2 regions of the Streptomyces sp. NPDC026589 genome follow, and region 2 is predicted to be linked to the other one. Evidence: riboswitches for the same ligand, from Rfam matches in the RefSeq annotation. Region 2 holds a riboswitch; the other holds the start of a gene.

Region 1 (14,509 bases), on a different contig from region 2:
CCAAGAGCCCGAGGCGGGCCCGGACCCGGTCCCCGCCGGACTCCGGATGGAAGGTCTTCTCGTCGACGCCGGGCGGCAGTTGGACCATGCGCCCGGCGGCCTCGGGGGTGAGGGCGCCGGCGATCCGGGAGCGGGTGTACTCACCGAGATAGGTGATCGTGTCCGTGGCGTCGCCGATCCGGCGCAGCAGCTGTCGGGAGGCGGGCAATTGCGCCCAGCCGGCCTCGTGGCCGTGGGTGGTGGCGACGAGCCGCCGGGCGCCCGCGCGGCGCAGCGCGGGGGCCATCAGGCCGAGCGGGGCGGCGGCGCCGAACCAGACGGAGGTGCAGCCGTGCTCGCGCAGCAGACCGGTGGCCCGGTCGGTGACGCGCGGGGTCGGCAGCAGCATCGTCGTCCGGTCGCGGACCACGGGGAACGGCTGCTCGGCGTCGAAGGCGGCGGTGGCCGCCGCGCCCTCCTCGCCGCGCTTCCAGGTGGAGGCGTAGACGACGACCCGGTCGGGATCCAGGCGCAGCGCCATGTTGTGCAGGAACGCCTGGATGCCACCGGGGCGGGGCGGGAAGTCGTTGGTCACGATCAAGGTCTTGTCCATCGTCGCCGACAGTACCGAACGGCCGCGCTTCACCGCTGACGCGCTCTCCCGACGGCATCATGAGCCGCCGGGAGACCCGGCCGGACACGAGCGACGAAGAGGCGGCGATGACGGCGATGGCGGCACGAGAACCCGTCGGTGCCGGTCCGTGGCCGTACGCGCTGTGGGCGCTGACCCGGGCCTGGCTGCTGGCGTGTGTGTTCAAGGTGGCCACGGTGCCCGGCCCGGACGTCACGGTGGACGTGTCGGTGATCTACCGGAGCTGGTACGAGACGCTGCTGACCGGCACGTATCCGCTGTCCGACGTCACCTGGCAGTACCCGCCCGGGGCCGCTCTGGCGATCCTCTCCCCCGCCCTGCTGCCGTTCCTGGAGTACGCGACCGCGTTCTTCGTGCTGGTGCTGCTCTGCGACGCGTTGGTGCTGGGGCTGCTGCTGTACGCGGGCCGACGGCCGGGGATAAGGGAGGCGGGCGCTTGGGTGTGGGTCGCGGGGGTGCCGCTGCTGGGTCCGACGGTCTACGCCCGCTACGACCTGATGGTGACGGCGGTCGCGGTGGCGGCGCTGCTGGCGGGGGTGCGCCGGCCCCGTGCGCTGGGGGCGCTGGCGGCGTTCGGGGCGCTGCTGAAGGGGTGGCCCGCGCTGTTGCTGGTCGGGGTCCGCAAGGGGCGTCCGACGCGGGCCGCGTGGACGTCGGCGGCGCTGACGGCGGCGGGGCTCGCGGCGGCGTTCGCGCTGTGGATGCCGGGGGCGTTCGCGTTCCTGGCCTTCCAGCGGGACCGGGGCACCGAGGTCGAGTCCCTGGGGGCGCTGGTCTTCCACGTGGCGCGGCGGTTCGGCTGGGAGGGGCGGGTGGAGCTGCGCTACGGCTCGCTGGAGTTCGTCGGCCCGCACGTGGAGCTGGTGTCGACGCTGGCGTTGGGACTCGGCGTCCTGGCGCTGGGCTGGCTGCTGCTGTGGCGGCTGCGGGCCCGGACGTTCGCCGCCCGTACCCCGGCCGAGGCGGCGTTCACCGCGGTGCTGCTGTTCACGGTCACCAGCCGGGTGATCAGCCCGCAGTACGTGGTGTGGCTGGTCGGGCTCGCGGCGGTGTGCCTCGTGTTCCGGGGGGCGGCGATGACGCTTCCGGCCGTGCTGGTGCTGGTGGCGGCGGGGGTGACGCTGCTGGAGTTCCCGGTCGGCTTCGGCCATGTGGTGGCGAGCGACGCGTGGGGCGTGGCGCTCCTTCTCGTACGGAACGGGCTGCTGGTGGCCGCCTCGCTGGTCGCGGCGCGGCGGCTGTGGCGGTCGACGGTGCCGGGGAGGCCGCGCGTCCAGGGCGGCCTTCTCGCGGGCGGGGGTCAGCCGAGCCGGGTGGCGAGGTAGTCGCGCCAGTCGGCGGTGAACTGCTCGGGGGTGGTGTCGAGCACCGCGTTCAGCGCCTGCTCCACCGCCCCCTCGCGCCCGTCGTGCGCGCCGACGGCCTCGTAGAAGGCGATCAGCTTCTCCTTGCCCCACCGCTCCGCGATCAGCTCGCAGGCCAGCCAGCCGCCCTCGTAGGCTCCCGCGAGTTTCGCCGGGTCGCCGTCGAAGCCGAAGTCCGGGTCGGCGGGGAGTTCGGCGGGGGTCCGGCCGCTGCGGACGGCGTCGGCCAGTTCGGGGGCGATGGTGTCGGCGGCGCGGTCCTCGCCCCGGTAGGCGGTCCAGTCGGCGAAGCCCTCGGAGAGCCAGACCGGGGTGGCGGTGGAGGTGCTGGTCCGGGTGGCGACATGGGTCGTCTCATGGGTCAGGACGATCCGCTGCCCGAAGCTGCCCAGGGTGGCGTACGCCTGTGGATTGACGATCACCCGGTCGGCGATGGCCGGGCGCTCGCCGGTGCCGCCGACCTCGCCGGTGGTGACGGCGGCGATGCCCCGGTAGCTGGACTCCGGCGAGCCCAGCAACCCCGCCATGGACTCGACGGAGTCCGGGACGAGGACGACCACCCGGCGGGTCCAGGGCCTCGGCCAGGCGTCCGAGACGGCCGGCACGGCGAGGTCCACGGTGTCGGCGACCTGGCGCAGCTCGCTCTCCGACCGTCCGACGCCCAGGACGATGCTGTGGGCGCCCTCGACGACCTCGACGTCCCCCTGCTGCCACAGCTGCCCGGAGGCTCCCTCGGCGGGCCGGTCGGCGGTGATGTACCAGCGCTCGCCGTCGCGCATCAGCTCCAGGACGCGGCGGGTGGCGACCGGGGCGGTGTCGTACCCGTCGATGCGGTAGCGCAGCTCCACGTCGGCGGTGGCCCACTGCCCGTCCTGCTGGGTGATGTCCTTGACGTCGTAGGTCCAGGACTTCAGGGGCACGTCGGCGAGCCGGTCCAGCTCGGTGCGCTGGGCGGCCCGCAGCTTCGCGGCGTCCGGCGCGAGGCCGTCGACGTAGCCCGCCGGGTCGTGGGCGAGGACCGCCGCCGCGCGGCGTTCCAGGGTGGCGTCGAGGGCACCGGTGGTGAGGTGGGTGTCCGTGTCGGCGGGGGCCGTGCAGGCGGCCGCGGTCAGGAGCACGGCGAGCAGCGGGCCCGCCGCCCGCCGTCGTCCCCGGGGGCGTCCCCCTCGCGCGTCACGTCCTCGTACGGCCACCCTGCCGATCGTACGGTCAGATCCTGTCGTACGGTCAGATCCGGGTCACCGAGGAGACGGGCATCATGCCGACCGGGTCGTAGCGGACCGGGGCGCCCGGGTAGGGGGCGTGGATGACCTGCCCGTTGCCGACGTACATGCCGATGTGGCTGGCGTCCGCGCGGTAGGCGACCAGGTCCCCCGGCCGCGCCTGGGAGAGGGGCACCATGCGGCCCGCGTGACGCTGGGCCTGGGAGGTGCGGGGCAGGCTCACCCCGGCCTGGGCGTAGGCCCACTGCATCAGGCCGGAACAGTCGAATCCGGAGGGCCCGTTGGCGCCCCAGACGTAGGGTCTCCCGAGCGCCTGGTGGGCGGCGGCCACGGCGGACATCGCGCGGCCCGAGCCGGGGGCGACGCCGGAGAGGTCGGGCGGTCCCTCGCGGCCGGAGCGGGAGGCCCGGTCGAAGGTGGCGCGTTCCTCGGGCGGCAGCGACTCCAGCAGTCGGCGGGCCTCGCGGAGCTTGGACTCGACGGCGTGCTTGTGGCGGGTGACGGCGGCCCGGTTGCGCTCCAGCTCGGTCAGGGCCCGGGTGGTCTCCGCGCGGGTCTGGGCGAGCTTGCGCTGGGCGTGCCGCAGCTTGTCCAGGGTCATCGCCTGGCGGGCGCCGGCCCGGTCGAGGGCGGCGGCCCGCTCCAGGTAGGTGTCCGGGTCGGCGGAGAGCAGCAGGGCGAGCGCCGGGTCGATGGAGCCGGTGCGGTACTGCGCGCCCGCCATCGCGCCCAGCGCGTCGCGCATCCGGTTGACGCGTTCCTGGCCCCGGGCCGTGGCGTCCTGGGAGCGGTCCGCCTCGCCGCGCAGCCGGTCCACGCGTTCCCCGGCCTCGTTGTAGCGCTCGGTGGCCTGCTCGGCCTCCCCGTAGAGGCGGTCGACGGCTGCCTTGGCGCTCTCGCGGGTCTCCTTCGGGTCGGCGCTCGCCGGGGCCCCGGTCAGCGTCGCGGCCGCGGTGGCGGCGGCCGCCGAGACGACCGTGATCCGGACGCCTCTGGTGAAGCCGGACGGTGTGGAACGGCGATGGGACACCACAGGTAGCCGCACTCCCTTCCGCTGACGCGGTAGTGCGCAGCCCCTGCCGCCCGGGACGGGCGGACGGAGACCGGGAGCTGCGCGGCAGCCAGACAGTAATCGCGCGACTACGCACCGGCAAAAGACCGCGCCGGTGGCGGCGGAGGGGTCCAACGCCGCCGCCCCGCCGGTGACCTTGGTCTCCGGCGGGGCGGTGCGTCAGTGTGGTGCCCGGCGATTCCCTCGTTCGGGCGTGCCGCGGGCATGCCGTGACGTCAGATGCGGACGCCGAACTGGAAGGTGCCCATGTAGTCCATCGACTCGTAGCGGACGACGGTGCCCGGCTTCGGGGCGTGCAGGATCTGGTTGTTGCCGGCGTAGAAGCCGACGTGCGCCAGGTTGTTGAAGAAGACCAGGTCGCCCGGCTTGAGCTGGCTGCGGCCGATCTTCGTGCCGTCGTTGTGCTGGGTGAACGTGGTCCGGGTGATGGAGACGCCGGCCTGGGCGAAGGCCCACTGGGTCAGCCCGGAGCAGTCGTAGGAGTTGGGGCCCGAGCCGCCGGAGACGTACGGCTTGCCGATCTGCGTGGCGGCGGCGGCCAGGGCGGCGGCTCCACGGCCGGACGCGGGGGACTCGTTGCCGAGCTCGACCCGGTCGCTGGCGGCGCGGCTGGCGCGCTGCTCGTCCTTCTGCATCTTGGCGCGTTCGGCCTGGGTCAGCGTGTTGAGCAGCTGCTGGGCGTCGGCCAGTTTGCCCTGGTACTTCTTCTTGTTCTCGCCGAGCGCCTTGCGGACGTCGGCGAGGTCGCCGAGCTTGTCCTGGGCTTCCTTGCGCTGCTGGGCGAGGGTGCGCTGCTTGGACTGGATCTTCTGCAGCGACTCCGTCTGCTTGACCGTCAGCTGGTCGAGCGCGGAGGCCTGGTCGAGGAAGCTGTCCGGGTCCGAGGCGAGGAAGAGGGCCACGGAGGGGTCGATGCCACCGGAGCGGTACTGCGCGGTGGCGATCGAACCGAGTTCGGTGCGCAGCGTGTTGAGCTCGGCCTGGCCGCGGGCGACCTTGTCCTGGAGCGCGTCGACTTCCTTCTTCAGGTTGTCCTGCTGCTCCTTGGCCCCGTTGTACTTCTCGGTGGCCGCCTCGGCCTCGTGGTAGAGGTTGTCGACCTTCGCCTTGACTTCGCTCTTGCTCGGCTTGGGGTCGGCGTGGGCGGCCTGGGAGGTCAGGGCCACGGCCGCGGCGGCGGTCGCGGTGAGCACGGTCACGCGGGTGCGGCTCGGCTGCTTGGGACGACGGTGGGACGCCACGAAGGCGAGCTCCTTCTTCCTCAGAGCCGCCTACCGGGCTGTGGGGGAAAGATTCCCCGGCTCCGTGCACATGACGGACTCGGCGGTTCCTTCGCCGCCACCCCCAGTGGGTGATCAACCGTGCGAAGGTTCGAGGCCTGACCCTAGTGACCATCTTGTGATCAGTTCAAATCCTCACAGGATTTTTCTCGTCACACCAGGCACTTCTTTACTCTCACCCCACCGCGCGTAGCGGCGACTTGACGGTACGTTCCCAGAAACCCGGCATGCCACACATGTCGCGCATATTCCGCTAGACGCGCGAAAGGCGCTTGAGGAGCAAGACGGACGCGACCGGTCGCGCACCGGCCTTGGCCACGCCGTCCGCCACCTCCCGGTCGGTGGAGACGACCACCACGGGCCGCCCCGGCGGTTCCGCGCGCGCCAGTTGACGGATCAGCTCGTCCGCCGTGACCCCGGCTTTGCTGAACAGCACCCGTACGCCCCGGGGCGGGGCCAGCAGCACCGGGGCCGCCAGCTCGGCCCCGTCGAAGACGCAGGTCATCTCGGCGCCGGTCTGCGCCGCGAGCACCGAGAGCCCGCCCAGCAGCCGCAACCGCTGCTTCTCCAGCGGCATCTGGGGATAGCCGGTCTTGGTGACGTTGTAGCCGTCCACGATGAGGTGGGCCTGCGGCAGCGCCAGCAGCTGGTCGAGCAGCGCCGGATCGGTCTCCGAAAGGGCCCTGGCAGCGATGTCCTTGGGTGACATCCGGCCGGGCTCCACCGCGTCCACGGTGTCGGCGGGACGTGTCGTCGCCGGGGGAAGCGCCAGCTCCCGCCGCAGCCCCGAGGCCGCGTCCAGCACGGTGTCCAGGAGCAGCCGCAGCCGCATGTCCTCCACCGAGCGGCCCTCACGCGCGGCCCGGCGGCTCGCCTCCAGGGCAGCCTCGGCCTCCCCCAGCCGCCCCTTGAGCCGGCGCGACTCACTCTCCGCGGCGGAGAGCTGGGCGGCCGACTCGGCGCGTGCGGTGTCGGCCTCGGCGGCGCCGCGGCGCAGGGCGGCCTCGCCGCGCTTCACCTCGCTCAGGGCGCTGCGCAGCTTGCGGTGCAGCGACTCGGCCTCCTTGCGGGCCGCCTCCAGCTCGGTGCGCAGCCGCTCGGTCTCAGCGCGGGTGTGGGCGCGGGCCCGCTCCAGCTCCTCGCGCAGGTGCTCCAGTTCGCGCCGGGTCTCCTCGTCGGCCCGTTCCGCGTCGGCGCGCTGGACCTCCTCGCCGGCCGATTCGACCAGCTTGACCCAGCCGACCGGGCGCAGCACGTAGGCGGCCGCGGCCACATCGAGGGGGTCGGCGGCGGCGGGCGGCGAACCGGCCTCCAGCGCGCCGGTCAGCTCGGGCTGGGACTGGCCGAGCCGCTCCCCGATGCGCTGCCGGAAGAGGGCGTCGCTCTCCAGGGCGGCGGCCATCGCGTTCCCCGCGAACTTCGCCCGCCGGGTCGGGGTGAACCGGGCGTACTGTCGTAGCTGGGCGGGCAATTCGGAGACGGTCAGGCCACCGAAGGCGTCCGAGACCAGCGCGATCACCCGCCGCCGGACACCCTCGGGCAGCGGACGGCCGAGCACCTCCGCACCGCCGTCGGCCTCATCGGCCGGTCCGGCGCCGCTGGTCGGCTGATCCACCGTCCGTCACCCCATAGATATGTTGAAGGGTGCGCTCCCTCAGGAAGCGGCACCCGGCCTGTCCACCAGTTCGATCTGGTCCACCGCGTTGCACCAACGACAGCGGACCGACTCGATGGTCTCACTGACGACCTCCCGCTCCTCGACACTCGACTCACCGGCCAGGTCGAGATGCACGTACTCCACGACCTTGGAGGAGCGGGTCACGTCGAAGCGCGTGAGATTGCCGCACAACGTGCAGCGCCAGCGGGTCCCGTCGGTCGGCAGGGGAACCGTCGTCATCGTTGCGTCCTCTTTCGTCGTCGCCAGGAGCCCGCGCCGGGCGCGCCGCCGCGTCTCCGCCTGTCTACGTCAAGGATCTCGCGGTGCGCCGTCGAACTGCGGAAGTCCTGGCGTAACCCTACGGCCTCGCGTATAGGCATCGGCACGGCGAGGCGCTTCCTCCGCTTCTCCCCCGGTACGTCATGCTCTGTCCATGATCGATGGGCGGCAGACCGACTGGCGGACCACGGCGGGGAAGTTCCGGGACGCGGCGGCGTCGAGCGGCGCCCCGGTCACCTACGGGCTGATCGCCGTCTGCGGTGTGATCTTCCTGATCAGCCCGCTCTCCGGGTTCGGCGGTGCCGGCCACGGGAGCGAGGACGCGCTTCTCGCCGCGCAGGCCGGGTACTTCGAGCGGTGGGGGGTGGTCCCCGCCGAGCTGTGGGCGGGGTCCACGCATGCGCTGATCACACCGTTCACCGCGCTGTTCGTGCACGGCAGCTGGCTGCACCTGCTGGGGAACCTGTTGTTCCTGTACGTGTTCGGCGCGATGGCCGAGGAGCGCATGGGCCGGTTGCGGTTCGCCCTGTTCTACGTGGGCTGTGGCTATGTGGCCCTGGTCTGCTACGCGGCGGCGCACGCGGACTCCGAGCAGACACTGGTCGGTGCGTCGGGGGCGATCTCCGCGGTGCTCGGCGCGTTCCTCTACCTGTTCCCCCGGACCCGGGTGACCAGCCTGTTCCCGTTCCTCTTCTTCCTGCCTCTGCGCTTCCCCGCCTGGATGGTGCTGGTCTTCTGGTTCGGGCTCCAGTGGGCGGCGGCGCAGGGGGCGGGCAGCGGGCCCGGGGTGGCGTACCTGGCGCATGTGGCGGGCTTCGCGGCCGGGTTCCTGTGCGCCTGGGTGGGCTATGGACGGAGGGCTAGAGTGAGGGTTCCAGCCACCGAGGGAGACAGCCAGCCGTGATCACCGCGATCGTGCTCATCAAGACCAGCGTGGACCGGATTCCGGAGATCGCCGAGGCCATCGCCGCGCTGGACAGTGTCAGCGAGGTCTTCTCCGTCACCGGTACCTACGACCTGATCGCCATGGTCCGGGTCGCCCGGCACGACGACCTCGCCGATGTCATCCCCGGCCGGATCAGCAAGATCCCGGGCGTCGAGGGCACCGACACGCACGTGGCGTTCCGTACGTACTCCCAGCACGACCTGGAAGCGGCCTTCGCCATCGGCCTCGACGCGTAGGGCCTGACGACGGACCCTGGGGAACACCGGCGACGCACCTCGGCCGGGGACGGGCGGCGCGCCTGTCCCCGGCCGAGGTGTTTCATCAGAACGTGTCAGACCTGGGCGGCTTCGCCCCGGTCCGGGACGCAGCGGCCGTCCTCGGTGCGGTAGTTCCACCGGGCGCCCTCACGGACCAGCTCGGAGACCGCGCGCAGGAACCGGTCGATGTGCTCGTCGGGCGTACCGGCCCCGAAGCTGACGCGGATCGCGTTGAGCGACCGCTCGCCCGGCTCCGCCTCCGGCGCCCCGCACTCGCCCGGGTCCTGCGGGTCGCTGCCGAGCAGGGTGCGCACCAGCGGGTGGGCGCAGAAGAGGCCGTCGCGCACGCCGATGCCGTACTCGGCGGAAAGGGCGGCGGCGAAGTGCGAGCTGTTCCAGCCGCTCACCACGAAGGAGATGACCCCGACCCGGGGGGCGTCGTCGCCGAACAGCGAGAGCACCCGCACCTCGGGCACCTCGGCGAGCCCCTCGCGGACCCGGCCCACGAGCTCCTGCTCCCGGGCGACCAGGCCCTCGAAGCCGGCCTCGGTCAGGGCCTTGCAGGCGGAGGCGATGGAGTAGACGCCGATGACGTTGGGCGAACCGGCCTCGTGGCGGGCGGCCGTGGTGTGCCAGTCGACGTCCACGCCGCCGTCGGCGCGCCGGGCGACCTTGCGGGACGCGCCGCCGCCGGCGAGGTACGGCTCGGCGGCCTGGAGCCAGTCGGCGCGGCCGGCCAGGACGCCGGAGCCGAAGGGCGCGTACAGCTTGTGGCCGGAGAACGCGACCCAGTCGACGTCCAGTTCGGCGATGTCCACGGGGTGGTGCGGGGCGAGCTGCGCGGCGTCCAGGACGATCCGGGCGCCGTGTGCGTGGGCGGCGGCGGCCAGTTCCCGTACCGGCCACAGCTCGCCGGTCACGTTGGACGCACCGGTGACGCAGACGAGGGCGGGGCCGTAGGGGTCGCGGTCGGCGAGTGCGCGCTCCAGGGTCTCGACGGCCTGGGCCGGGGTGCGGGGCGCGTTGAGGTAGGTGACCTGGGCGTCACGCCAGGGCAGCAGGGACGCGTGGTGCTCGGTCTCGTAGACGAAGACCTGGCAGTCGGCGGGGATCGCGGCGGCCAGCAGGTTGAGGGAGTCGGTCGTGGAGCGGGTGAAGACCACCTGGTCGTCCGCGCGGCAGCCGAGGAACTCCGCGACCGTACGGCGGCTGTTCTCGAAGAGGTCGGTGGAGAGCTGCGAGAGGTAGCCGGCGCCACGGTGGACGCTGCCGTAGTACGGGGCGTACGCGGCGACGTCGTCCCAGACGCGCTGGAGGGCCGGGGCGCTGGCGGCGTAGTCGAGCGCGGCGTAGGTCACCTCACCGCCGGTGACGAGCGGGACCGTGACGTTCTGCCCCAGAACGGGCAGGGGGGCACAAACCGACGAGTCGAGGGCAGCGGTGGGGACAGACATGACGAACTCCCGTAACAGGCAGGCGAAATCCATGCGCCGGCAGTACGCGGCAGCGCAGGGAGGGGAAGAGAAATGGGTGCGCGGAAGGAGGGCTACAAGCCCTAGCGCATTCGCTTGCTCACAGAAGACTCCCTAGGGACCAGGACCCCGGGAGCTGGCATCCGCTGGATGCCGAGGGGCCCGCGCTTGCCGCAGACCTCGCTGCCTGCGGCCTGGTCTTCACCCGGGGCACCCCGCCACGGACGGAGGGTTGCCGGACAGCGGGCCGGGGCCGTAGTCGCTGTCACTCATGACCTGCGCAGCATCTTGCCATACGTGTGCACACACGCAAGGGCGCAGTCCGGCATCCGGACTGCGCCCTGTGTCACACCGTGGGGGCCGCGGGCGGCTCCGTCGCGCTTCAGGCGTTGCTGGCCACCACCCAGCGCTCCAGGGCCCGCTTGGCGGCCCCGGAGTCGATGGCCTCGGCCGCGACGAGGATCTTCGCCGCGAGCTGTTCGGTCAGCGTGCCGGGGCCCGGGTCCAGGGCGACCAGGGCCGCCGCCGAGTTGAGCAGCACCGCCTCGCGTACCGCGCCGCCCTCGCCGTCCAGCAGCCGGCGGGCCACATCGGCGTTGTACGAGGCGTCGGCGCCGCGCAGCGCCTCGACGGGGACGATGGGCAGCCCGACGTCGCGCGGGTCGAAGGGCTCCTCGCGGACCGCGCCGTCGCGCACCACCCAGACCCGGGAGGTGGCGGTGGTGGTGAGCTCGTCGAGGCCGTCGTCACCGCGGAAGACCAGGGCCGAGTTGCCCCGGTCGGCCAGCACGCCCGCGACGATGGGCGCCATCCGGGCGTCGGCGACGCCGACGGCCTGGGCGCGGACCTGGGCCGGATTGGTGAGGGGGCCCAGGATGTTGAACGTGGTCTGCGCGCCGAGTTCCTTGCGGGCCTTGGCGGCGTACCGCAGGGCGGGGTGGAACTTCACGGCGAAGCAGAAGGTGATGCCCGCCGTTTCGGCGACCTCGACGACCCGCTGCGGGGTCAGCTCCAGGTTGACGCCGAGCTTCTCCAGTACGTCGGAGGAGCCGCTGGCGGAGGAGGCCGCCCGGTTGCCGTGCTTGACGACCTTGGCGCCGGTGCCGGCGATGACGATCGCGGACATGGTCGAGATGTTGACCGTCCTGGCGAGGTCGCCGCCGGTGCCGACGATGTCGACGGTCCGGCCCGGCACGTGGATGGTGTTGGCGTGCGCGTACATCGCGCGGACCAGTCCGGTGACCTCGTCGACGGTCTCGCCCTTGGCCCGCAGCGCGATGGCGAACCCGGCGATCTGCGCGTCGGTGGCCTCGCCGCTCATGATGCGGTCCATGGCCCAGGCGGTCTCCTCGGAGCTGAGGTTCTCGCCGCGCAGGAGGGGGTTCAGGAGGCCGGGCCAGGAACGGTCCGCCACGCTGTCGCCGCCGTTCGGGGTCACAACGTTCATGGTCCGCTCCAGGGTCCACAGCCGGTCAGGAAAGATGGCTCCACCCTATCCAGCCGGGGAGACCGCGAAGAGCCCCGTCCATCGGATGGACGGGGCTCTCACGGTGGCGATCAGTTCAGGTGATCAGTGGTGGCCGTGGCCCTCGCTGATCTCCTTGTACTCCTCGGGGGTTGCCTTGGGGATCTGGTTCCCGTCGGCGAAGTACCCCTTGCTGAGCTTGGCGCGCAGCTTCTGTACCGGGGAGATCTTGCGCTTGACGCCGTTCTCGTCGACCGCGGGGCCGAGGTCGAGCGGCTGGTACTGCTCGTGCGCCGTGAGCGTGTGCAGCTGCCCGGGGCTGAGCGGCTCGTGGATCTCGACGAACTCACCGTGCGGCAGGCGCTTGATGATGCCGGTCTCACGACCGTGCAGCACCTTCTCCCGGTCGCGGCGCTGGAGGCCGAGGCAGATCCGCTTGGTGACGATGAACGCGATGACCGGTCCGACGAAGAAGAAGATCCGGACGAACCAGGTGATGGAGTTGATCGACAGGTGGAAGTGCGTGGCCCACAGGTCGTTACCACCGCCGACGAGGCCGATGAAGTACGCCGTGATCCAGGCGACGCCGAAGCCCGTACGGGTCGGGGCGTTGCGCGGACGGTCCAGGATGTGGTGCTCGCGCTTGTCGCCGGTGACCCAGGACTCGATGAACGGGTACACCGCGATCGCGGTGAGGACCACGCCGAAGCCGACCAGCGGGATGAACACGCCCAGGGCGAGCGTGTGGCCCCACAGGTTGATCTCCCAGCCCGGCATCACACGGACCAGACCCTCGGCGAATCCCATGTACCAGTCGGGCTGGGCGCCGGTGGACACCTGGTCGACCCGGTACGGGCCGATGGCCCAGATCGGGTTGATCGTGGCGATGGCCGAGATGGCCGCGATGACGCCGAAGACGAGGAAGAAGAACCCTCCGGCCTTCGCCATGTACACGGGCAGCAGCGGCATGCCGACGACGTTCTTGTTGGTCCGGCCGGGACCCGCGAACTGCGTGTGCTTGTGGTAGAAGACCAGGATCAGGTGCGCCACCAGCAAGCCGAGCATGATGCCCGGCAGCAGCAGGATGTGGATCGAGTAGAACCGGGCCACGAAGTCGTGGCCGGGGAACTCGCCGCCGAACAGGAACATCGAGATGTACGTACCGACGATCGGCACGGACAGGATCGCGCCCTGGGTGAAGCGGACACCCGTACCGGAGAGCAGGTCGTCGGGCAGGGAGTAGCCGGTGAACCCGGTGAACATGCCGAGCACGAACAGCAGGAAGCCGAAGAGCCAGTTGATCTCGCGCGGCTTGCGGAACGCGCCCGTGAAGAAGACGCGCATCATGTGCACGAACATGGCGGCCAGGAAGATCAGCGCGGCCCAGTGGTGGATCTGCCGGACGAGCAGACCGCCGCGGACCTCGAAGCTGATCTTCAGGGTCGAGGCGTAGGCCTCGGACATCCGGATGCCCTGCATGGGCTCGTACGGACCGTGGTAGACGATCTCGCCCATGCTCGGCTGGAAGAACAGCGTCAGATACACACCCGTGAGGATGATGATGATGAAGCTGTAGAGCGCGACCTCACCGAGCATGAAGGACCAGTGGTCCGGGAAGATCTTGCGCATGTTGGCCTTGGCGAGGCCGTAGATGCCCAGCCGGCCGTCCGCCCAGTCGGCCACCCGCTCACCGGCCGGAGCCTTGCGCCCGCTCGCCGGTCCGGCGGCGGAGGGGTTCTTTGTCGCAGTACTCATCCGCGCTCCCAGAAGGCAGCACCGACGGGCTCGTCGAAGTCGCCGAGCGCCTCGAGGTTGCCCTCGCTGTTGACACCGATCCGCAGCTGCGGAAGGGGGTGGCCGGCCGGACCGAAGATGACGCGAGCGCCGTCGGAGAGGTCGAAGGTGGACTGGTGGCACGGGCAGAGCACGTGGTGCGTCTGCTGCTCGTACAGGCTGATCGGGCAGCCGACGTGGGTGCAGATCTTGGAGAACGCGACGATGCCCTCGTGGGCCCAGTCACGCTGGCGCTTGTCCTTGATGTCGTCCGGCTCGATGCGGACGATCATCAGGGCCGCCTTGCCCATCTGCGTCTGGAAGTCGTGCGACTCCGGGTCGAGCCCCTCAGGCATGGCGAAGGCCAGCGACCCGACGGTGATGTGCTCGGGGCGCAGCGGCTTCATCGTGTTCATGTTGATGAGCTGCTTGCCCTCGGCCCACAGAGTGGTGCGGAGCTTCTTCTCCGGCAGCGGACCGAGGTCGCGCAGCAGGACCACGCCGGAGAGCGGCACCAGGGCCAGCGCACCGAACATGGTGTTGCGGATCAGCTTGCGACGGCCGATCGCGGACTCCTCGGCGCCGGCCTTGAAGTCGGCCAGGACCTGGGCCTTGACCTCGGGCGGGGCCTCGATCGGGTGGCGGTCGGCGGCGACCTCGACGTCGGACATCAGGGTGCGCGCCCAGTGGACGGCTCCCGCGCCGATGAAGAAGAGCGCCGCACCCAGGGTGAGCCCCAGGGAGAAGTTGAGCGCGCTCACATGGCCGAAGGGCCAGATGTAGACGATCTTGTCCACCGGGAAGATGACGTAGGAGGCGATGAAGCCCACCGTCGCCAGCATCGAGAGGGTGAACATGAACGCGACGGCGCGTTCCGAGCGGTTCGCGGCGCGTTCGTCGAGGTCCTGGATGCGCGGCTGGTGGGCCGGCAGTCCCGGGTCGGCGAACGGGTCGTCGTGACGCTCCACCGCGCCGTGCGCGGTCTCCTGCACCACAGGCAGGTTGTCTTCTGGAATCTGTTGGCTACTCATGACTTCTTGGCCTTAGCGGTGTGGGCCGCGACCCAAACGGCGACTGCGACGAGCGCGCC
Region 2 (14,509 bases):
GGCACTGCGAGTACACGGCGAAGCTGACGTCCGTGGCGGACGGCGGGCAGCGGATCAACGTCGGTACGGCCGTGGTTGACCAGGCCCGTTCCACCGGTATGTGCCGCGACACCGACGCCTCGTTCTTCGCCGTCGCAGGCTCCGGCATCCAGCACGACGTCGGCCCGGCCCACGGCAGCGGCTACCGCTACAACCGCGCCTGACCCACGCCGGTCGGTCCGGCGCCGGTCAGGCCGGGGCGGTGCGGCGCCGGCCGGTCCGGCGCGGGTCAGGCGCGGCCGGTCGGTCCCGGTCGGTCAGTCCGGCGCCTCGCCCGGGTACGCGCTCTCGAACGCCGCGTGGAACAGGGCCGTGACGTCCTGCCCGGTGAGGCCCTCGGCGCGGGCCCGGTCCAGCCATTCGGCGAGGGCGGAGCGCAGCGGTGAGCCGGGGCCGGACTGGGGCTGGGCGAGGGAGCGGGTGATGAACGTGCCCGCTCCCTGGCGCACCTCGGCGAGGCCCATGCGTTCCAGTTCGCGGTAGGCCTTCAGGGTCGTGTTCGGGTTGACCTTGGTGGTCGCGGCGACCTGGGCGGCGGTGGGCAGCCGGTCACCCTCCTCCAGCGCGCCCATGCGCAGCGCCTGCTCGACCTGCCGGACGATCTGGAGATAGGTCGCCACTCCACTGCGCCGGTCGATGCGGAACACGACCACGGTCTTCACCTTCCGCTCGCTTGCGACATTTTACGTAGGAGGAGAGGGCGGTCTTCACAGCGGGCGGCGGGTGACCCGCCACAGGGTGAACGCCGTGAGCAGGGCTGTCCCGGCGAGCAGGATGGCTGCGGCGGTCCACTGCATCGGCGCCATCTGGCTGTAGTCGAGGTATTCGATCACGTCGTTGACGATGCCGTGTTCCTTGATGCACGCGTTCTGCGCTTTTTCGGTCGCCTCGGCGCAGGTGCCCCAGCCGTACAGGGTCCCGTCGGCGCTGCCGACCCAGCGGTCCACCTCGTACGACTCGGCGTAGCGGGCCGGGAGTTCGCTGCCCATCGGGTAGGTGAAGAGGTGCGTGTCGCCGAGGCGTCGGCGCACCTCGTCCCAGACGAACATGGTGGTGACCGCCGTGAAGAGGAACGTGACCACCATGGCCGGGAGCGTCCGGCGGATCAGGGTGCCGATGGTGATGCCGGCCGCGGTGAGGAAGAGGAGGAACGCGGGCAGGACGGGCCCGGTGTTGTCGAAGATGACGCCGTCGATCCAGTCGCTGGGGAAGACCGAGCGGTACGGCTTCCACCACCAGGTGAACAGCGCCGAGAGCACCACGCCGGAGACCAGCGCGAGGGTGTAGGCCAGGCCCAGCTTGGTGATCAGCCACTGGCGGCGGGTCGCCGACTGGGTGGTGACGAGCTGGGCGGTGCCGTTCTCCTGGTCGCCCGCGATCAGCGGGGCGCCGATGAAGACGGCGAGGATCAGGGGGAGGCCGCCGAGGATGGAGGTGATGTACTTGTAGCCGCGGTTGTCCTCCAGCGGCTGGCCCGCGTCCTTCTCCGGCCAGCCCCTCGCGTCGAGCAGCTGGACCAGCTCGTTGCGCTCGTACACGATCCAGAGCGCGGTCAGCAGCGTGAGGCCGAGGACGCAGACCAGCGCGGTCCGGTGCTGGCGTACGACGAGCCACGGCATCCCGCGCAGCAGGCGGCGTCCGGAGCCGGTTTCGGCGGGCTTCTCGGTGAGGGTGGTGCTCATGCGGCCTGGGTCCCTTCGGCCTCGACGCGGGCGCCCTGGGTGTAGAGGGAGGGCGCGTCCGGGGAGCGGAGATGGGCGAGGAGGACTTCCTCCAGGGAGGGTTCGGCGCTCTCCCAGCCGGCCGGGAGCGGAGCCTTCGGCCGGATCATCGCCTGGAACTGCCGCCCCTGGAGGCGGGTTTCGACGACGGTGTGGTCGGCCAGCTCGGGCGGCAGCGAGCCGTCCCGGGCCACCCCCGTGACCAGCGCGTGGGCCGGGACCAGCGCGTCGGCGTCACCGGCCATCCGGATCCGGCCCTCGGAGACGACCAGCAGGTAGTCGCACATGTCCTCCAGCTCGGTCAGCATGTGCGAGGACATCACCACCGTGGTGCCGCGCTCGACGGCCTCCGCCATCAGCAGGGTGCTCATCTCGTCGCGGGCCAGCGGGTCGAGGTCCGACATCGGCTCGTCCAGGAGCAGCAGGTCCGGCCGCTTGCCGAAGGCGAGCGCGAAGGCCACGCGGGTGCGCTGACCGCCGGAGAGCGTGCCGACCCGCGCGTGCGGCGAGATGTTGCCCGAGCGGACGATCCGTGTCGCCGCGGCCGCGTCCCAGGCGGGGTTCAGCTCGGCGCCCATGCGCAGGGTGTCGGCCACGGTGAACCGCTTGAACAGCGGCTTCTCCTGGCCGAGGAACGCGAAGGTGGGCAGCACGGCGGGGTCGTCGACCGGTACGCCGAAGATCCGCAGCTCGCCGGTGGTCGGCTGCACCTGTCGGGTCGCCAGTCCGAGCAGGGTGCTCTTGCCCGCCCCGTTCGGGCCGACCAGACCGCAGATGCGGCCGGCCGGGATCCGGAAGGAGCAGTCGCGCAGTGCCCAGCCGCGTCGGTAGCGCTTGCCCAGGCCGCGGGCTTCCAGCGCCCAGCTGCCGGACGTCGCGTTCGGGATGCTCGTGTCTGCCACGCGCCTCGCCTCGATTCCATTAGTCAATTAATGGAATCATGGACTCGTGGGGGAATGGCTGTCAAGCCTGACGAGCGGGAGGGAGAGGTGGCGGGCTCAGCCGCGCAGGAACGCCAGGACCGCGAGCACCCGGCGGTTGGTGGCGTCCGAGACGTCGAGGTCGAGCTTGGCGAGGATCGACCCGAAGTGCTTGCTGACCGTGCCCTCGCCGACGTGCAGGGCCTCGGCGACGGACGCGTTGGACCGGCCCTCGGCCATCAGCGCGAGCACCTCCACCTCGCGGGCGGTGAGCCGGGCGAGCGGGTCGCGGCGGCGCCGGATCAGCTGCCGTACGACCTCGGGGTCCACCACCGTGGCGCCCTCGGCCACCCGGCGCAGCGCGTCGGCGAACTCCTCGACGTGGCCGATGCGTTCCTTGAGGAGGTAGCCCACCCCCGTACCGTCCGAGGCGTCCAGCAGGTCCTCGGCGTAGGTGCGCTGGACGTACTGGCTGAGCACCAGCACCGGCAGCCCCGGCAGCTTCTCGCGCAGCCCGACCGCGGCCCGCAGGCCCTCGTCCGAGAAGCCGGGCGGCATCCGGACGTCGGTCACCACGATGTCCGGGCGGTGCTCCAGGGCGGCGGCCGTCAGCTCATCGGCGGTGCCCACCGCGGCGAGGACCCGGTGCCCGAAGCGTTCCAGCAGGCCGACCAGGCCCTCGCGCAGGAGCACGCTGTCCTCGGCCAGTACGACGCGCAGCATCAGGTCCTCGAATCCGCGGGCGGGCAGGGAACCTCCAGCCGGAACACCGTCGGCCCCCCGGGCGGACTGGACAGTAGCAGGGTGCCGCCCAGCACCGAGAGGCGATCGGCGACGCCCTGGAGGCCCGTCCCGCCCCCGCCCCCGAGCCCGTCGTCCTCGGCGCCCGCCGTCCCGCCCAGCCGCGCGCCTCCGTGCCCGTCGTCCTCGACCTCCACCGTCAGCCACTTCCGCACGGTCGCGCCGGTCACCGTCACGCGGCTCGCCCCGCTGTGCTTCGCCACGTTCGTCAGCGCCTCGCTGACCGCGAAGTAGACCGCGGTCTCCACGGCCCCGGGCAGCCGGCCCGGTACGGCCATGAGCACCTCGACCGGGACCGGCGAACGGTCCGCCAGATCCTCGACGGCGGCCTCCAGGCCCCGGTCGGTGAGGATGTGGGGGTGGATCCCGTGGATCAGCTCGCGGATCTCCACCAGGGCGACCGACGCCTCCTCGTGCGCCCGGTCCAGCAGCCCGCCCAGCGGTTCGGCGGGTCGCTCCAGCCGGGCGAGGCCCAACGTCATGGAGAGGGCCACGAGCCGCTGCTGCGCCCCGTCGTGCAGGTCGCGCTCGATACGGCGCCGTTCCGCCTCGAACGCGTCCACCAGCCGCGTCCGCGACCGGTCCAGCTCCGCGATCCGGGAGTCGAGCGCGGAGTCCGGCGGCGAGAGCAGCGTCCGGGTCAGTACGGCCCGGCCCCGGACCACCACCCCCAGCGGCCAGGTCAGCAACGGCAGCAGCACCACCCCCGCCAGCAGCACCGCGAACGCCTCCGGCCAGGAGTCGGCGAGCCAGAGCTTCAGGACCCGCGCCTCCCCGTCCCCGCCCGCCGCCATCATCACCGGCGTCCCGATCAGCCCGCCGCACACCAGCAGTACGCTGCCGACGGCCAGCGCCTCCAGCGGCCACAGGACGAACGCGAAGAGCAGCGCGTACGCCAACTCCCGCCAGGTGCACCGCTCCTGGAGCCGGGTCCGCAGCCAGGACGTCAGGCCCGGCTCGGGCGGGTCGCGGTGCGGGTCGAGGAGGGGGGCCGGGTCGATCAGCCGGAGCCTGCGCCGCTCCAGCGCGGCCAGCGGAATCCCGGCGAGGACGAGCGTCAGCAGCAGCGGCACCCCGATGACGAGGACGGTCAGCGCGCTGCCCACGACAGCCAGCAGGAGCAGCGCCACCAGCGTCGTGACGCCGAGGGGCACGCTGGTCAGGAGGTAGAGCGCGGCACGCCACGGCCGGCCGCCGAGGAGCCGGCGGGACAGTGCCCGTGGCAGGGCTCGGGGGATGGCCTGGCGGGTGGCCCGGGGGTGGGTGGGCCAGGGCTCCGGCGACGAAGGCGGCGGGCTGGGGGAGAGCATGCCGGGCACGCTACGAGACCGTCCCCCGGGCGGGCCACCCCGTTCTCTGCCCCTCCCATGGTGGAGCTGGCTCCACCATGGGAGCCCCCTCTCGCTGCGATGTGCCGTGCGAGCGCCGCCGGTTGAGTGGACCCCATGAATCCAGCAGCAAGCCCCGACCGGGTACCGGCCGTTCGGCTCCGGTCCGTGACCCGCTCCTACGGCCGCGAAGGCCGCGAAGGCCGCGAAGGCCGCGAAGGCCGCACGGTGAAAGCACTCGACGACGTCAGCCTGACCATTCGCCGAGGCACGTTCACCGCGGTCATGGGGCCCTCCGGCTCCGGCAAGTCGACGCTCCTGCACTGTGTCGCGGGCCTGGACCGGCCGACCGGCGGCCGGGTGCTGCTGGGCGACACCGATCTGACCGGGCTGAGCGAGGCCCGGCTGACCCGGCTGCGCCGGGGGCGGATCGGCTTCGTCTTCCAGGCGTTCAACCTGCTGCCCTCCCTGACCGCAGCGCAGAACGTGGCCCTGCCCCTGAGGCTCGCCGGCCGACGGCCGCGCAAGGCCGAGGTCCTCCACGCGCTGGACCAGGTGGGGCTGCGTGACCGGGCCGGCCACCGGCCCGGCGAGCTCTCCGGCGGCCAGCAGCAGCGGGTGGCCATCGCCCGCGCCCTGGTGACCCGGCCCGAGGTGCTCTTCGGCGACGAACCGACCGGAGCCCTGGACTCCACCGCCGGGCGCGTGGTGCTCGGCCTGCTGCGCGCGATGACCGACGAGGGGCGCACCGTGATCATGGTGACCCACGACCCGGTCGCCGCCTCCTTCGCCGACCGGGTCGTCTTCCTCGCCGACGGCCGCATCCGGGACGAGCTGGACGCGCCCACGGTGGAGCGCGTCGCCGCCCGCATGGCGGCGGGCGCGGCCCCGGCTTCCCGGACAGCCCCGTCGACTCTCTCCGCCTCCCCGGCGGTGGTCCCGTGCTGATGCCGGCACTGAACGGGATGCGCACGCGCTGGGTCACCTTCGTCGGGTCGTTCGTCGCCCTGGCCCTGGGGGTGGGCCTGATCGCGGCCACCGGACTCGCCCTCGCCGCGACGTTCGACGCCCCGGAGCGGGGGCCCGAACGGTTCGCCGCCGCCCCCGTCGTCGTCCGGGCCGCCGATCACCTGCGGGTCGACACCCCGACCGGGACCCGGAGCAAGCCGCTCGACCACCCCGGACCGGTCAGCCCGCGGACCGCCGACCGACTGGCCGCCCTCGGCCGCACGGTGGAGGACCGGACGTTCCCGGCGGACGTCACGGCGCCTCGTACTGGCCCGGACGTCACGGCTGTTCGTGCCGGCCCGGACGCCGAGGAGCCGCCAACCGGCCCCGACGCCACCGTTGCCCGTACCGGCGCCGACGCGACGGGGCCGCGTACCGGTCCGGAAACCACGGCTGTTCGTACCGGCCCGGACGCCGAGGAGCCGCCAACCGGCCCCGACGCCACCGTTGTCCGTACCGGCGCCGACGCGACGGGGCCGCGTACCGGTCCGGAAACCACGGCTGCTCGTGCCGGCCCGGACGCCGAGGAGCCGCCAACCGGCCCCGACGCCACCGTTGCCCGTACCGGCGCCGACGCCAGGGAGCCCCGTACCGGCCAGGACGCCGACGTCCGGGTCGGGCACCCGTGGCCGGTCGCCGCCGCGGCCCCGTACCGCCTCACCTCGGGCCGCGCCCCCGCCGCCCCGGGCGAGATCGTCGTCACCACCCGGCCCGGCGGCGGCGCCCCGCTCCGTACCGGTGACCGCGTATCGGTCCGCACCCCGGCCGGGAGCACCCCCCGGACCGTCGTCGGCACCGTGGCCGGCCGGGGCTTCGAGGACGCCGTCTTCTTCACCGACGACGAGGCCGCCCGGATCTCCCCGGACATCGACGCCCTCGTCGTGCACGCCGACGCCACCGCCGTACGCAGGGCGCTCGGGCCGGACAGCGGCATGGACGTCCTCACCGGCCACGACCGCCGTCGCGCCGACCCCGACCCCGACCGCGACGCCCGGGCCCTGGTCTCCGTCAACGCCCTGCTCGGCACCGCCGCGGGCATCACCCTGTTCGTCTCCGCCGCCGTCGTGGCCTCGACGTTCTCCTTCGCCGTGGCCCAACGGCGGCGGGAGTTCGGCCTGTTGCGCACGGTCGGAGCGACGCCCGGCCAGATCCGCCGTACGGTGTGCGCCGAAGCGGTCCTCGTCGGCGTCCTCGCCTCGGCCGCGGGCGTGTGGCTCGGAGCCGGGGCCGCGCCCCTGCTCGTCGGCCGGATGACCGAAGCGGGCCTCGCACCGCCCTGGTTCGCCCTCGGCGACGCCTCCTGGCCGCTGCACACCGCCTTCTGGACCGGAGTGTTCGTCGCCACGGCAGGGGCGCTCGTCTCCTGCCACCGGGCCGGGCGCACCGCCCCGACCGAGGCGCTGCGCGAGGCGGCCGTCGACAGCCGCGTCATGCCGGCGAGCCGCTGGGCGGCCGCCGTCCTGGTCCTGCTCGCCGGACTGGGCCTGCCCGCACTGGCGTTGGCCGTCGACCCCGGCGATCTGCTCGGCCGCAAGTCCTACATCACCCGGCCCATGCTCCTCGTCGTCGGCCTCGCACTCCTGGCCCCCGTCCTGGTGCGCCCCGTCGGCCGGCTGCTGACCTGGCTGCCCGCGCGGCTGCCCGGCGCCACCGGCGTACTCGTCCGGGAGAACACCGCCGCCGGGGCGCGCAGGACCGCGGCCGTCGCCGCGCCCGTCCTCATCACCGTCGCCCTCGCCACCACCCTGACCGGCACCGTCGCCACCCTGGAGGAGGCCAGGGCCACCGAGGCGCGCACCGCCACGACCGCCGACTTCGTGGTGACGTCGGGACAGGAGGGCCGGCCGCTGGCGCCCGCGTTCGTGGAGCGGGCGCGGGCCGTCGAGGGGGCCGTGGTCAGCGTCTCGCGGTCCACGGCCGTCACCGTCCTCGAAGAGGACACGGCCCTCGTGACCTCCGAGGCGCGCGCGGTCGACCCCGCCCGGCTGGCCGCCGTTTCGGAGCTGCCCGTGACGGCGGGCCGGCTCTCCGACCTCGACGACGGCGCGATCGTCGTCAACGAGGAGTGGCTGACCACGCGGGTCGGCGACCGGGTCACTATCTGGCTGGGCGACGGCCGCAAGGCCTCGCTGCGGATCGCCGCCGTCCTGGCCACCGGCACCGGCGACAACGGCGTCTACGTCACCCGGCGCAACGCCGGGGGCGCGGGCGTCGACCGGATCGACGTCAAGGTCGCCGAGGGCGCCGACCGGCGGGCCGTCGCCGCCGCGCTGCACACCGCCGGGACCGCCACCGGTACGCGGGTGACGACCCGGGCGGAGTGGCTGGCCGCGAACGGCCCGGGGACGAGCGACCAGACCAGGACCGGGCTCCGGATGATCCTCGGCATCGCCCTTCTCTGTACGGCGACGGCCCTGGCCAACACTCTGGTCATGGCCACCTCCGACCGGGTCCGCGATCTCGCCGTGCTCCGTCTCGCCGGAGCCACCGTCCCCCAGGTCCTGCGGCTCGTCGCGGCCGAGGCGGTGGCGGCGGTCGGTGTGGGCGCCGTCCTCGGGGGCGCGGTCGCGGCGGTGAACCTGCTGGTGGTGTGGGGTGCGCTGGTGCTGCTGGGCGTCGTGTCCGCCGTCGTGGTGCCCTGGGGAACGCTCGGCCTCGTCGTCGCGGCCGCCGCGCTCCTGGCCGCCGTCTCCGCCGTCCTGCCCGCCTCGCTCGCCCTGCGCACCCGGCCGGTCGAACTCGCCGGCGCCCGGGAGTAGCCCCGTCGGCTGCTCACCGGCGCCCGGGAGACGTCCGTCGTCGCCGACTGCTCACCGGCACTGCGAGGAGTCGTTGCCGGACCCGTGACGCCCGTGAGCAGCCGACGACGCCTTCACAAGGCTCGTGATCAACCCGTCCAGGGCATAGGCTCGCCCCATGGGCAGCCACTCCGCACATCTGCCGAACCCGACCACCCCGGCCGGCCGCGAGGGGCTCGACGCCGTTCTCGCCCGGCCCGACCGCGCGGTCGTCGCCCTCGACTTCGACGGCACGCTCGCCGACATCGTCCCGGACCCCGAGCAGGCCCGCGCCCACCCCGGCACGGTGGCCGCGCTCGCCGCGCTCGCGCCGAAGGTCGCCGCCGTCGCCGTGATCACCGGCCGCCCGGCGGGCGTCGCGGTGCGCTACGGAGGTTTCGCGGGCGTTCCCGGACTGGAGCACCTCGTCGTGCTCGGGCACTACGGCGCCGAACGCTGGGACGCCGTGACCGGCACCGTGAACACCCCCGCCCCGCACCCCGGCGTCGCCGCCGCCCGGGCTGAACTCCCCGGCGTACTGCACGAGTTCGACTCCTGGCGCGGCACCTGGATCGAGGAGAAGGGCCAGGCCGTCGCCGTCCACACCCGGCGCGCCCAGGACCCGCAGGCCGCCTTCGAGACGCTGCGCGGCCCCCTCGGCGAGCTGGCCGCCAAGCACGGTCTGATCGTTGAACCGGGCCGCCAGGTCCTGGAGTTGCGCCCGCCCGGGATGGACAAGGGCGTCGCGCTCGGCAGGTTCGTCGCGGAGCTGGACGCCGAGTCCGTGATCTACGCCGGCGACGACCTCGGGGACCTCGCCGCGTTCGCGGCGGTGGAGAAGCTGCGGACCGAGGGCCCGGACGGCATCCCCGGCCTCCTGGTGTGCAGCGGCAGCGCCGAGGTGCCCGAACTGGCCGAGCGGGCCGACCTGTCGGTGCCGGGCCCGGCCGCCGTGGTCGCGTTCCTGGCGGCGTTGGCCGAGCGGCTCTGAGCCGAGTCGAGCGACTCCGAGTCGAGTCAAGCGGCCCTGAGCAGAGTCAAGCGGCTCTGAGCAGAGTCGGGAGACCGGCCGCCTCACCCCTGCCGCAGCGCCTCCAGCTGGTCCAGGAACCACTGCTGGGGCGGCAGCGCGGTCGCCGCCTCGGCCAGGCGTTTCGTGCGGCCGGACCGCTCGTCGGCGCTCATCGTCAGCGCCTCGTGCAGGGCCTCCGCCGTGCCCACCACGTCGTACGGGTTCACCACGATCGCGTCCTCGCCCAGCTCCTCGTACGCCCCCGCCTCCCGCGACAGCACCAGCGCGCAGCCGTGGTCGGAGACGACGGGGACCTCCTTGGCGACCAGGTTCATCCCGTCGCGGATCGGGTTGACCAGAGCCACGTCCGCCAGCCGGTACGCGGCCAGCGAGCGTGCGAAGTCGTCCTTGACGTGGAGCACGACCGGCGTCCAACTCTCGGTGCCGTACGCCCCGTTGATCTCCGTGGCCAGGGTCTGCACCGCCGCCGTGTAGTCCCGGTAGACGGCGAGGTCCTGCCGGGAGGGGTAGGCGAAGGCGATGTGCACGACGCGCTCGCGCCACTCGGGGTGGGCGTCCAGCAGGGCCCGGTACGCGTGCAGGCCGCGCACGATGTTCTTGGACAGCTCGGTGCGGTCCACCCGGACGATGGTCTTCCGGCCCTCGCCCACCTGCTCCCGCAGCGCTGCCATCCGCTCGTCCACGTCGGCCTCGTGCGCGCGCCGGCGCAGGAAGTCCGCGTCGGCCCCCAGGCCGTGCACCCCGATCCTCGTCCGGCCCGTGCCGCCGAGGATCTCCGTGCAGCAGCCGATGAACGCGTCCGCCCAGCGGCGGGTCAGGAACGCGGCCCGGTCCGCGCCGAGGATGCCGCGCAGCAGCTGCTCCGCGATGTCGTCGGGCAGCAGCCGGTAGTAGTCGACGGGTGCCCACGGGGTGTGCGAGAAGTGACCGATCCTGAGGTCCGGGCGCAGCTCCCGGAGCATGCCGGGGACCAGGGCCAGGTGGTAGTCCTGCACGAGGACCGACGCCCCGGGGCCCGCCTCCTCGGCGAGCGCCTCGGCGAAGGCCCGGTTGTACGTCTCGTACGAGCCCCACCGGCGGCGGAACTCCGCGTCGAAGACCGGCTCCACGGGCGTCTGGTAGAGCAGGTGGTGGACGAACCACAGCACCGAGTTGGCGATGCCGTTGTACGCGTCCGCGTGTACCTCGGCGTCGATGTCGAGCATCCGCACGCCCGTTTCGCCGACCCCGCGCCGCACCGCCTCGCGGTCCCCGTCGCCGAGGGCCGCGCAGACCCACAGCTTGTCGTCGACGGCGCTCAGTCCGGAGACGAGACCTCCGCCGCCGCGCTTGGCGTCGAGCGTCCCGTCCTCGCCGAGCGTGTACGAGATCGGGCCGCGGTTGGACGCGACGAGGACCTGGGCGGTGGAGGCGGCCGCGGGTTCGGGTTCGTGTTCGGCGTGCTCGGAGACCATGTAGCGGAACCTAGCCCGTTCGGGAAGCCCCCAAACGCCTCAGGGCTTCATGCGGCCCACCGCCTCACGCCGCGTGGCGCTCCGCGTACTCCGCGATCTCCCGCATCGGCGGCCGCTCCTCCGTGTCCACCGCATGGGTGCGGGGTACGAAGCCGCCCTCGCCGCGCTCGAACTGGGTCAGCGCGGGCCGCACCAGATGACCCCGGGAGAGCCGCAGCTGCGCCGTGCGGTAGATCGCCGCCGCCATCCGGCCCAGCGCCTGCCCGTCCTGGTGGCGGTGTCTGCGCACGCCGACGTCGACCTGGCCCAGCGCGTCCAGGCCCACCGTGTGCAGCGCGTCGACCAGCAGGCCCAGCTCCACTCCGTAACCGACCGGGAACGGCAGCCGCTCCAGCAGGGACCGCCGCACCGCGTACTCGCCGCCCAGCGGCTGCACGAACCCGGCCAGCTGGGGCCAGTGCAGATTGAGCAGCGGGCGCGCCACCAGCTCGGTGACCCGACCGCCCTGACCTGCGCTGTCGCCGAGCGGGCGGTCGTACATCGCCTTGACGAACTGGAGGGACGGGTCGGTGAGCAGCGGTCCGACCGTGCCCGAGACGAAGTCCGCGGAGAAGTCCCTGAGGTCGGCGTCGACGAAGCAGACGATCTCGCCGCTCGTCACCAGGAGTGACCGCCACAGCACCTCGCCCTTGCCGGGCAGGGCCGGGACGCGGGGCAGGATCGCGTCCCGGTGGACCACCCGGGCACCCGCCGCCCGGGCCACGGCGGCGGTGGCGTCGGTGGAGCCGGAGTCGATCACCACGAGTTCGTCGACCAGCCGGACCTTCTCCATCAGCTCCCGGCGGATCGTCGCCACGATCGCGCCGACCGTGGCCTCCTCGTTCAGCGCCGGCAGCACCACGCTCACGGACGTGCGGTGCGGATCGGCGTCCCGGGCGTCGGTGAGCCGGTTCAGCGGGCGGTCGCCGGACGACCAGGAACGCCTGGTCAGCCAGCGTTCCACCTCTTCGAGCACGGTCGGCACTCCCTGTGTGTGATCCATCTCGCGGTTCGGACGACTATCTCAACGGTCCGGTGCTTCGGTTACAGTCTTGAACAACGCGTATCGCCGTCGCATGTCGGGGTCGGAGCGCGCATAAACGCCTGGATCGAAGATCCAGCGCCATAAGAGCTCATCCAGAGGGACTGAGGGAACGGCCCGTTGAAGTCCCGGCAACCCTCCTGCCGACCGCGAGGTCACGGTGGGGAAGGTGCCAATTCCGTCTTGCGGCGAAATGCGTCGTAGGGAAGATGAGGAGAAAGGGACCTCCGCCATCATGGCTGTTCAGACCGTTGCAGGTAGCACCGCTTCTTCCGCCCCGGCCGTCGATCTCGGCCCCGCCGCGGCGCTTTCCTGCCGCGAGTGCGGCGAGCGTTTCGAGCTCGGCCCCCTTTTCGCCTGTGCGTCCTGTTTCGGGCCGCTGGAAGTGGCCTACGACCTGCCCACGGGCTCCCCGGAGGAGCTGCGCAAGCGCATCGAGGCCGGCCCGAACAACATCTGGCGCTACGCCCCGCTGCTGCCGGTGCCCGCGGACGTCGCGGAGAAGCCCAACATCAACCCCGGCTTCACCAAGCTCGTCAAGGCCGACAACCTCGCCCGTGAGCTGGGCGTCACCGGCGGCCTGTACGTGAAGGACGACTCCGGCAACCCGACGCACTCCTTCAAGGACCGCGTCGTCGCCATCGCCGTCGAGGCCGCCCGCGCCTTCGGCTTCACCACCCTCTCCTGCTCCTCCACGGGCAACCTGGCCGGAGCCGTCGGCGCCGCCGCCGCCCGGGCCGGACTGCGCTCCTGTGTGTTCATCCCGCACGACCTGGAGCAGGGCAAGGTCGTCATGGCCGCGGTGTACGGCGGTGAGCTGGTCGGCATCGAGGGCAACTACGACGACGTCAACCGCTTCTGCTCCGAGCTCATCGGCGACCCGCTCGGCGAGGGCTGGGGCTTCGTCAACGTCAACCTGCGCCCGTACTACGGCGAGGGCTCCAAGACGCTGGCGTACGAGATCTGCGAGCAGCTCGGCTGGCGGCTGCCCGACCAGATCGTCATCCCGATCGCGTCCGGCTCCCAGCTCACGAAGATCGACAAGGGGTTCCAGGAGCTGATCAAGCTCGGCCTCGTCGAGGACCGCCCGTACAAGATCTTCGGCGCCCAGGCCGAGGGCTGCTCCCCGGTCTCCGCCGCCTTCAAGGCGGGCCACGACGTGGTGCGCCCGCAGAAGCCGAACACCATCGCCAAGTCGCTGGCCATCGGCAACCCGGCGGACGGCCCGTACGTCCTGGACATCGCCCGCCGCACCGGCGGCGCGGTGGAGGACGTGACCGACGAGCAGGTCGTCGACGCGATCAAGCTGCTGGCGCGCACCGAGGGCATCTTCGGCGAGACGGCGGGCGGCGTGACGCTCGGCGTGACGAAGAAGCTCGTCGAGGCGGGCGTCATCGACCCGACGCTCACCACCGTCGTCCTGAACACCGGCGACGGCCTCAAGACGCTGGACGCGGTCTCCGCGACCTCGCAGGCCACGGCGACCATCAAGCCGAGCCTGGACGCGTTCCGCGCCGCGGGCCTCGCCGCCAGCTGATCACCAGAGACTTCAGGAAGGCACCCACCATGAGCGTCAAGGTCCGCATCCCCACCATCCTCCGTACGTACACGGGCGGCCAGGCCGAGGTCCCGGCGGAGGGCGCCAAGCTCTCCGAGGTCATCGAGTCCCTGGAGAAGGACCACCCGGGCATCGCTGCCCGTGTCCTGGACGACCAGGGCAAGCTGCGCCGCTTCGTGAACGTGTACGTCAACGACGACGACGTGCGCTTCGAGGGCGGCCTGGACGCGGCCACGCCCGACGGCGCGGGCGTCTCGATCATTCCCGCCGTCGCCGGCGGCTGCTGAACCGCTGAGGGCCCGTCCCGCTCCACGGCGGCCCATCGCACCTCTGTGTGACCACAGTTGCCCCCTCCGCGAGAGAAGCGGAGGGGGCAATTCTGTATGGTTGAGCACGGTACAGTTGGGGAAGCCCCGCCCGCTGCCCGTGCCGCCCGCATATGTGAATGCGCCCGGACCCGATAAGAAGCAGCCAAAGTGCGTGAACCTCTTGCGGCATAAGTGCCCTTTGTCTGGCCCGACTTGCCCGTAAATCTCAGCAAACCCGCATATTCGCGTGTTCTGCTGTGCCCAGAATTCTCGTCTGATTGACCTGTTGCAGAGGGCAGTTGGGCGGATACATTCGGCCGCGGTCGACGCGCTGCGGCGCCGCACACCCTCTCCTGTCGGGGGTGAGTTCCGACCCGGGTCCGCGAAGTGCGGTCCCGTGCAAGGGCCAGTAATAGGGGAGTTAGGCATGGCTCAGGGCACCGTCAAGTGGTTCAACGCGGAGAAGGGGTACGGCTTCATC

The links. A riboswitch is a leader RNA that binds a small molecule or an ion and turns the genes downstream of it on or off. The one in region 2 is predicted to bind S-adenosylmethionine.
Region 1: it holds a riboswitch for S-adenosylmethionine, as region 2 does, so the genes downstream of both, AB0F29_RS04120 (aminotransferase class V-fold PLP-dependent enzyme) here and thrC (threonine synthase) in region 2, are expected to answer to the same signal.

The regions. Positions count from the first base shown of each region.
Region 1 is NZ_JBEZYG010000002.1:245,507-260,015, reverse strand. It holds gene AB0F29_RS04165 (glycosyltransferase family 4 protein) at 1-592, opposite strand, end outside; gene AB0F29_RS04160 (glycosyltransferase 87 family protein) at 700-1,956, shown strand; gene AB0F29_RS04155 (hypothetical protein) at 1,932-3,188, opposite strand; gene AB0F29_RS04150 (NlpC/P60 family protein) at 3,223-4,251, opposite strand; gene AB0F29_RS04145 (NlpC/P60 family protein) at 4,506-5,531, opposite strand; gene AB0F29_RS04140 (NYN domain-containing protein) at 5,824-7,185, opposite strand; gene AB0F29_RS04135 (hypothetical protein) at 7,225-7,467, opposite strand; gene AB0F29_RS04130 (rhomboid family intramembrane serine protease) at 7,661-8,410, shown strand; gene AB0F29_RS04125 (Lrp/AsnC ligand binding domain-containing protein) at 8,407-8,688, shown strand; gene AB0F29_RS04120 (aminotransferase class V-fold PLP-dependent enzyme) at 8,784-10,163, opposite strand; SAM riboswitch class IV at 10,341-10,458, opposite strand; gene trpD (anthranilate phosphoribosyltransferase) at 10,564-11,628, opposite strand; gene AB0F29_RS04110 (cytochrome bc complex cytochrome b subunit) at 11,752-13,401, opposite strand; gene AB0F29_RS04105 (Rieske 2Fe-2S domain-containing protein) at 13,398-14,450, opposite strand; gene AB0F29_RS04100 (c-type cytochrome) at 14,447-14,509, opposite strand, start outside.
Region 2 is NZ_JBEZYG010000011.1:220,754-235,262, forward strand. It holds gene AB0F29_RS20725 (serine/threonine-protein kinase) at 1-203, shown strand, start outside; gene AB0F29_RS20730 (GntR family transcriptional regulator) at 297-701, opposite strand; gene AB0F29_RS20735 (ABC transporter permease) at 747-1,721, opposite strand; gene AB0F29_RS20740 (ABC transporter ATP-binding protein) at 1,718-2,662, opposite strand; gene AB0F29_RS20745 (response regulator transcription factor) at 2,759-3,403, opposite strand; gene AB0F29_RS20750 (sensor domain-containing protein) at 3,403-4,791, opposite strand; gene AB0F29_RS20755 (ABC transporter ATP-binding protein) at 4,927-5,757, shown strand; gene AB0F29_RS20760 (FtsX-like permease family protein) at 5,751-8,576, shown strand; gene otsB (trehalose-phosphatase) at 8,734-9,585, shown strand; gene AB0F29_RS20770 (trehalose-6-phosphate synthase) at 9,669-11,081, opposite strand; gene AB0F29_RS20775 (glucosyl-3-phosphoglycerate synthase) at 11,146-12,096, opposite strand; SAM riboswitch class I at 12,251-12,378, shown strand; gene thrC (threonine synthase) at 12,398-13,699, shown strand; gene AB0F29_RS20785 (MoaD/ThiS family protein) at 13,729-14,007, shown strand; gene AB0F29_RS20790 (cold-shock protein) at 14,456-14,509, shown strand, end outside.